Regions from separate parts of the Martinezella sp. CNPSo 3732 genome, predicted to be linked through region 1. Evidence: riboswitches for the same ligand, from Rfam matches in the RefSeq annotation. Region 1 holds a riboswitch; each other region holds the start of a gene.
The links. Region 1 has a riboswitch for cobalamin ahead of nrdH (glutaredoxin-like protein NrdH). Riboswitches for the same ligand answer to the same signal wherever they lie in the genome.

Region 1 (2,196 bases):
TGTAGCTGGTGTAGTATTTAAAGGCGCCGAGGAAGGTCGGAAAACGGAATTTCTTCGCATAGGCGTGATCGAAGAGATCGCGCACGAAATTGAAGGAATACTGATCCAGCACCTCCTGCTCGTAGTAGCCTTCCCTCACCAGATAATCGAGCTTTTCCCTGAGGTTATGGAAGAAGACCGTGTTCTGATTGACGTGCTGGAGGAAGTATTGCTTGGCCGCCATACGATCCTTGTCGAGCTGGATCTTTCCGTGCTCGTCATAGAGGTTCAGCATGGCGTTCAGTGCGTGATAATCCAATGCTGGTTCCGCCGCCTTGGCTGGCCGATCATTCGTGGTAGCAGAAAAAGTGCTCTGCGGTTTTTCGCCCGCGTCCCGCAACAAAGAAGAGCTTAGCGTATCCAAAATCGTTCCAATCCCTGTCTGACATTGGCGACATCCTCATCCGTGCCCAGAAGTTCGAACCGATAGAGATACGGCACCTGGCATTTGGCAGAGATGATGTCGCCGGCGATCCCGTAGGTCGCGCCGAAGTTGCTGTTGCCCGCGGCGATGACCCCGCGGATGTTCGAACGGTTGCCCGCATCGTTGAGGAAGCGGATCACCTGCTTGGGCACGGCCCCTTTGCCACCGTCGCCGCAATAGGTCGGGACGATCAGGACATAGGGCGAGGTCGTTCGAAATTCGTCTCCCGCGGCAAGCGGGATACGAGCAGCCGGCAATGCGAGCTTCGTAACGAAGCGATGGGTATTTTCCGACCGGCTGGAGAAATAGACGATCTCGCCCACCGCCCGGCTCCTTAAGCGAGAGCGCTGATCATGTCGGGACGGAAGCCGGCCCAATGCAACTCCCCGGCGACGACAACCGGAACCTGGCGATAGCCGAGACCCTGCACCAGCTCATAGGCGGCGGCATCGGTCGATACGTCGACGATGGTGTAGTCGATGCCTTGGCGATCAAGCGCGCGGGTCGTGGCTGTGCACTGGACGCAGGCGGGCTTGCTGTAGACGGTGATGCTCATGAGATATCCTCGTATGGATGGGCACGGAAAATCGCTCGGGCATCGGATGATGCCCGCTCGGCGGGTGAAAAGTGGAGCAAACCTAGCCGGCGGCCGGACGCATTTAAGCGGCCGTCACTCGCGCGGGCGACTATAGATACTCAGGAACATGGACTTCACCCCGAAGTTATCAGCGGGATCTTCGAGGAAGCGAGGGCGGCCATTATGCCGCATGGACCATCGCTCGCCAGCCGGACACCCCGCCCGTGGACGTCAATGCTCAAGGCAGGTCTCCTGGCTCGCGGGTCATAACATTCGTCTTGCCTTCCCAAGACACACGGTCTCAGTGACGTCATCGAACGAATGCTCACCGCTCACAGTTGCGGGGGCAGCTCCGGCTTGGCGATCATCATGTTCGCCGACCGGATTCCCGTCTTAGCCTCCAATTCTTGCGAATCAGAAGAACCTCGAACACTATATATAGTATCTTCAGTTAAAATTGCGTCAACTGCTTCGATGGCCTCAAGCCAATTTCGATGTTGATGAATTCCGACAATCCCGCCTGCCGCGTGCACAGGGGCTGGACAGATGCAGCGTTACTTCATTACGGTGCACATGTAATGTTATTACATAAAGGACCCTTCATGCCGAACACAAGCTCTGGTATCCTCCTTGCAGCCTCATCCTTGGCTTGCGCCTTGCTGCTTCCCTTCTCATCGTTTGCCGACGACGAAAAGGAGACGGAAAGCTGGCGACTATTCGTCGCCGATCACAGCCTGCCGATCGTCCGCGCGATCGATGCCTCAAGTGGCAAGGAAATCGGCCGGTTCGATCTTGACGGCTATGCCTCCCTGTCTCTCAGTCAATCCGGCCGCACCATATTTGCCGTGCAAGGCGAAAAGAATGTGGTCCACGCGATTGCGACCGGCATATCCCTCTCCGATCACGGCGAACATCGCGACATCGAGCTTTCCGATCCGAAACTGCTTCCAGCATCGATCAAGGGCGAAAAGCCTGGGCACGTGGTGACGCACGGCAACAATGTCGCGATCTTCTACGACCGCGACGACAAGTTCGATCTCCTGTCCGAAAATGGCCTTGCCGAAGGCAAACCCGATATTCGTTCATTCCGGACCATCGCCGCCCACCACGGCGTTGCCGTTCCGATGGGCGACCATCTTCTCGTGTCGGTGCCGAA
Region 2 (2,196 bases), on a different contig from region 1:
TCGTTGCGGGCGCCGAGCAGAAGAACGTTGCGGATGGCGATCTGCGGATCGTGGGTGTGGAACAGTACGCCGTTGCCGCGGACGTCGCGATTGATCGTCAGCTTCTTGTCTTCGGCTTGCCTGTCCGGATGGATGGCGACCGCGAAATACATCCGCGAATATTTGAGGCTGATATCCTCGAAGAAGTTCTCTTCGTGGCCGATCCGGGCAAAGAAGTTGGCTATGTAGAAGGCCCAGTTCACCTGCTCATATTGGGCGAATTGCGTCCGCGCGGCGGTGACATGGCAATAGCCGAGATGCGGCGTGTCCTTCAGCGTGTGATGAAAGATGAGCTTCGGGAAGCGGATGGACCTATGGAAATTGTTGAGCCGGTCGTGGGTCTTTTCGCCGGCGTCCCGGAGCTTCAGCGCCGTGCGTTCGGCCACCTGTTCATGGGTGAGGTATTCGCGCTCTTCTGCCAGCCAATGCGGCCTGTTGCGGTTGATGCGGCCGGTGCGCAGGAATTCGGTGTACCCCGTCGTTGATACCGGCTGCGCCGGTTCAGGCTCGGCGGGCTTCCCAGCGTCGAAATATCTGAGTTTGGCCATGCCGGATCTCGCTATAAACTCTTCGGCGACATGATGGACTACGGAGCTTGAGCCGAGCTTGACCGCGCCGGACCGAAGGCTCCCGATAGCGGCTCTGTCGGCGCTCTCAGCCGTGCAACTAGCCTCCCAATTATCGGCCGTTTGCAGACCTGTCGCAATCAGGATAAAGCGTCATTGGTGGAATGCACATACGATGCTCGGAGCGTCTCTGATGCAAGCGCCCAACCAATTGAATTTCCTCTCTATATTCTCGCGGCACGCAACCGTCCGGGCGTCCCGTTTCGACTGTCGTCAATTTCGGAGCCGATGTCGCATTGCAGCGCAGCGGCTGGCGGAGCCGAGAGCTATGATGCCATCAATCTCAAGGTGCCGTCTGCTAGGGAGACGGAGAATTGGGAAGCCGGTCAAAATCCGGCGCTGCCCCCGCAACGGTGGTGGAGTGAGGCATGGCGGATAAAGCCACTGGGTCGATCGACCTGGGAAGGTGCCATGGGGCTCTGGAAACAGGGCCGCTCCAGAGCCCGGAAACCAGCCTTGGGCACATAGGTTTACTGACCGCGGCGGGTGGTCGGGACATTGCTTTTGGCCGCTCCCAATCGGCCGCGCATGTCCTTTGCCCGCCTTCTGGTACTGCTAAGGATAGGCAAATGGACATCGGCAGCAAAGTTCTGCGGCAACTGAAGAACCACCGGACGGGTTTGAGCCTTGAGCAACCGTTCTACACCGATCCGGATTACTTCAAGCTCGATATGGAGACGATCTACTATCGCGACTGGCTGTTTATCGGCCATGATTGCGAAGTGCCGCGCGCGGGCAATTATTTCACCGTCCAGATCGGCGATTATCCCGTCGTGATCGTTCGCGGCCGCGATCAGGTCATCCGCGCCTTCCACAATAGCTGTCGCCATCGCGGCTCGCGTGTCTGCACCACCGAGCGCGGCTCGTCGGCAAAGCTCGTCTGCCCCTATCACCAGTGGACCTACGAGCTCGACGGCTCGCTGCTCTTCGCCCGCCAGATGGCGGAGGATTTCGACAAGAGCCAGTATTCGCTAAAGCCGGTTCACTGCGAAAGCGTCGGCGGCTACATCTTCATCTGCCTCGCGCAGAACGCCCCCGATTTCGCACCGGTTCGCGCCACGATCGAACCCTACATGGCGCCGCACCGCATCAGCGAAGCCAAGGTCGCCTTCCAGAGCACCATCATCGAGAAGGGCAACTGGAAGCTCGTCTGGGAAAACAACCGCGAGTGCTATCATTGCGCGGCCAATCACCCCGAACTCTGCCGCACCTTCCCGGAAGCTCCGACCGTGACCGGCGTGCAGGGCGCGATGAGCGACCCCGTCATCACCGAGCACTGGGCACGCTGCGAAGCCGCCGGCCTGCCGAGCGAATTCAAGATCTCGCCGGATGGGCAGTTCCGCACGGCCCGCATGCCGCTGATCGAAGGTGCCGAGAGCTACACCATGTCCGGCCAGAATGCCGTCAGGCGGCCGCTCTCGCCCGATGTGACGATCAACGGCATCGGCACCATGCTGCTGTTCCACTATCCGACGACGTGGAACCACATGCTCGGCGACCACGCGATCTCCTTCCGCGTCCTGCCGATCAG
Region 3 (2,196 bases), on a different contig from region 1:
TCTCGTGTCGCGACCGCATACGATCCTGCTCGGAAGCGGCCTGCGCGTTGTCGATCGGCTGCTGCAGATGCGTGAGAGCGGCTATACGGGGCAGATCACTATCGTTTCGCGGCGAGGCTTTCTGCCGCAGAGCCACACGCGCAATAATGCCGATCCGGTTTTCCCTGCCGACGAGATGCCCGGCAAGCTCAGCGAGATCGTCCGCTTCGTCCGCAAGGCTTGCGGCGAGGCGGAGGCGAACGGCCAGAGCTGGCAATCCGTCATGAACGGCTTGCGCAAGCACGCGCGCTCGCTTTGGCGATCCCTGCCGGCGGGGCAGAAGCAGCAGTTCAACCGCCATTTGCGGGCGCTTTATGACAGCCATCGCAATCGGCTGCCTGAGGCGCTGCATGTGCGTCTCAATCAGGAGCTTGCCGAGGGCAATACGCTGTTGCGGCGCGGTCATTTTATCCGCCGCACGCCGACTGGGCTGGTTTTGAGGCCGGCTGGCCGGCAGGAGACCGAGCAGCTCTATGCCGACGATGTAATCGACTGCCGGTGCCAGGCGCCGGATCTGAATGCACCCTTGCTGCGCAGCCTCATCGATGCCGGCCTTGCGGTGCCGGACGAGCTTGGCCTCGGCCTCGCCGTGGAGGCGACAGGGTCGCTCGAGGTCAACGGGCGCACGACAGAGGGGCTTTTTGCGATTGGTCCCTTGGGACTTGGAAGTCTCCCCGACATCGATCTGGTGCCTGAGATCGTGACGCAGGCCTATGCGGCGGCAGAGAGTGTCGCGGAGCGTTTCCATCCTCAGTGCAAGGCGGTCTAACAACTCAGCGGTTTCTTCCATTCTGGATCGTGATTGCGGCGCCTTCGCACATGCATATCGCAGTTTCGGCCGCGAACGGGATAGTGGCTTGTCATTTGTTATGTAATAACGTAACTAATGACTGCTACCTAAGCCGAAGCTCCAGGACTAATGAAAGCGCATATGACATCGCCGTTGCCCGCATCCGCTTTCTGTGACATGAATACCGCCGATGGTGCTGCTTTCGGATCGATCCTGATAGCGGCTGAAAAGGGAACACGGTGCGGATTACCCATCAGGGGCCAAGACCGTGGCTGCCCCCGCAACTGTAAGCGGAGAGCGCGTTCGCAATATGCCACTGGCGTTAAGCCGGGAAGGCGCGAACGAGTTGTGACCCGCGAGCCAGGAGACCTGCCATCGACGATATCAACCGCAACGGACGGGGTGTTCCGATGGAAAATCAGTGGTTGGGCGAGGGCGCCGCTGCGTCCGCTGGCCCTATCTTGACTGTGCCTCCGGCGAAATCTCCGGGAGGCATCTCATGGATAATACAAAAGAGGCGACGCACCGGATCACCGTGTGCACCAACTGCCGTTATGTCGGCAAACCATGCCGGCCGGGCCTCGAGCTCCTGAAGCATTTGCAGATGGCGATCTCCCAGGCTGGCGCTGCACTTGCGGATGATTTCTGCCTGGAAGGCAGTGTCTGCATGGCGGGTTGCGAACGGCCGTGCACGGTCGCTTTCCAGGCCACGGCAAAGGCGACGTACCTCTTCGGTGACATCGAGGATGCGAACGATATAGGTGCCCTCATCTCCTTCGCGCGGCTCTATCGGGATCGCCCCGATGGGCTGAGCCGCGAAAGCGAACGCCCGCGAGCGCTGGCAGGCAAGACCCTTGCGCGCATTCCCGCCGCCATCGTTTCAGCCGAACGCCAACTGGTCGTGTTGCAATAGGAGCCGGGTCATGTCCGAACGAAGCGCACGACTGGAAGCAGACGGCATCAGCTGGGGTGCCCAGAAGGGAATGCCGATCATCAGCGGTATTACGCTGTCCGTCGAGGCTGGCGCCCGGCTTGCCATCATCGGTCCGAACGGAGCCGGTAAGTCGACCTTGCTGCGCTGCCTCTATCGCGGCCTCAAGCCGCAGCGGGGCAGGGTGTATCTCGACGGCGTGGATCTGTGGTCCATCGGTCCGCGGGAGGCGGCGCAGCGGATCGCCGTCGTGCCGCAGGAGACGCCAGGCGATTTTCCTTTCAGTGTGCGGGATGTGGTGTTGATGGGGCGTATTCCGCATCGCAAGGGCATGGCGCGCTGGAGTGATCGCGATCACGACGTCACCACCGCAGTCCTTACGCGGCTGGAGTTGGAAGCTTTGGCACTGCGGCAATTCGCATCGCTGTCCGGCGGC

Region 2: it holds a riboswitch for cobalamin, as region 1 does, so the genes downstream of both, AC13RM_RS29550 (aromatic ring-hydroxylating oxygenase subunit alpha) here and nrdH (glutaredoxin-like protein NrdH) in region 1, are expected to answer to the same signal.
Region 3: it holds a riboswitch for cobalamin, as region 1 does, so the genes downstream of both, AC13RM_RS08775 (DUF1636 family protein) here and nrdH (glutaredoxin-like protein NrdH) in region 1, are expected to answer to the same signal.

What each region holds. Positions count from the first base shown of each region.
Region 1 covers NZ_JBXSOO010000014.1:43,048-45,243, reverse strand. The annotation lists gene nrdE (class 1b ribonucleoside-diphosphate reductase subunit alpha) at 1-382, opposite strand, end outside; gene nrdI (class Ib ribonucleoside-diphosphate reductase assembly flavoprotein NrdI) at 391-786, opposite strand; gene nrdH (glutaredoxin-like protein NrdH) at 798-1,019, opposite strand; cobalamin riboswitch at 1,266-1,483, opposite strand; gene AC13RM_RS21150 (hypothetical protein) at 1,643-2,196, shown strand, end outside.
Region 2 covers NZ_JBXSOO010000029.1:10,149-12,344, reverse strand. The annotation lists gene AC13RM_RS29555 (DUF6656 family protein) at 1-587, opposite strand, end outside; cobalamin riboswitch at 935-1,138, shown strand; gene AC13RM_RS29550 (aromatic ring-hydroxylating oxygenase subunit alpha) at 1,235-2,196, shown strand, end outside.
Region 3 covers NZ_JBXSOO010000003.1:24,174-26,369, reverse strand. The annotation lists gene AC13RM_RS08780 (FAD/NAD(P)-binding protein) at 1-808, shown strand, start outside; cobalamin riboswitch at 1,004-1,220, shown strand; gene AC13RM_RS08775 (DUF1636 family protein) at 1,329-1,742, shown strand; gene AC13RM_RS08770 (ABC transporter ATP-binding protein) at 1,753-2,196, shown strand, end outside.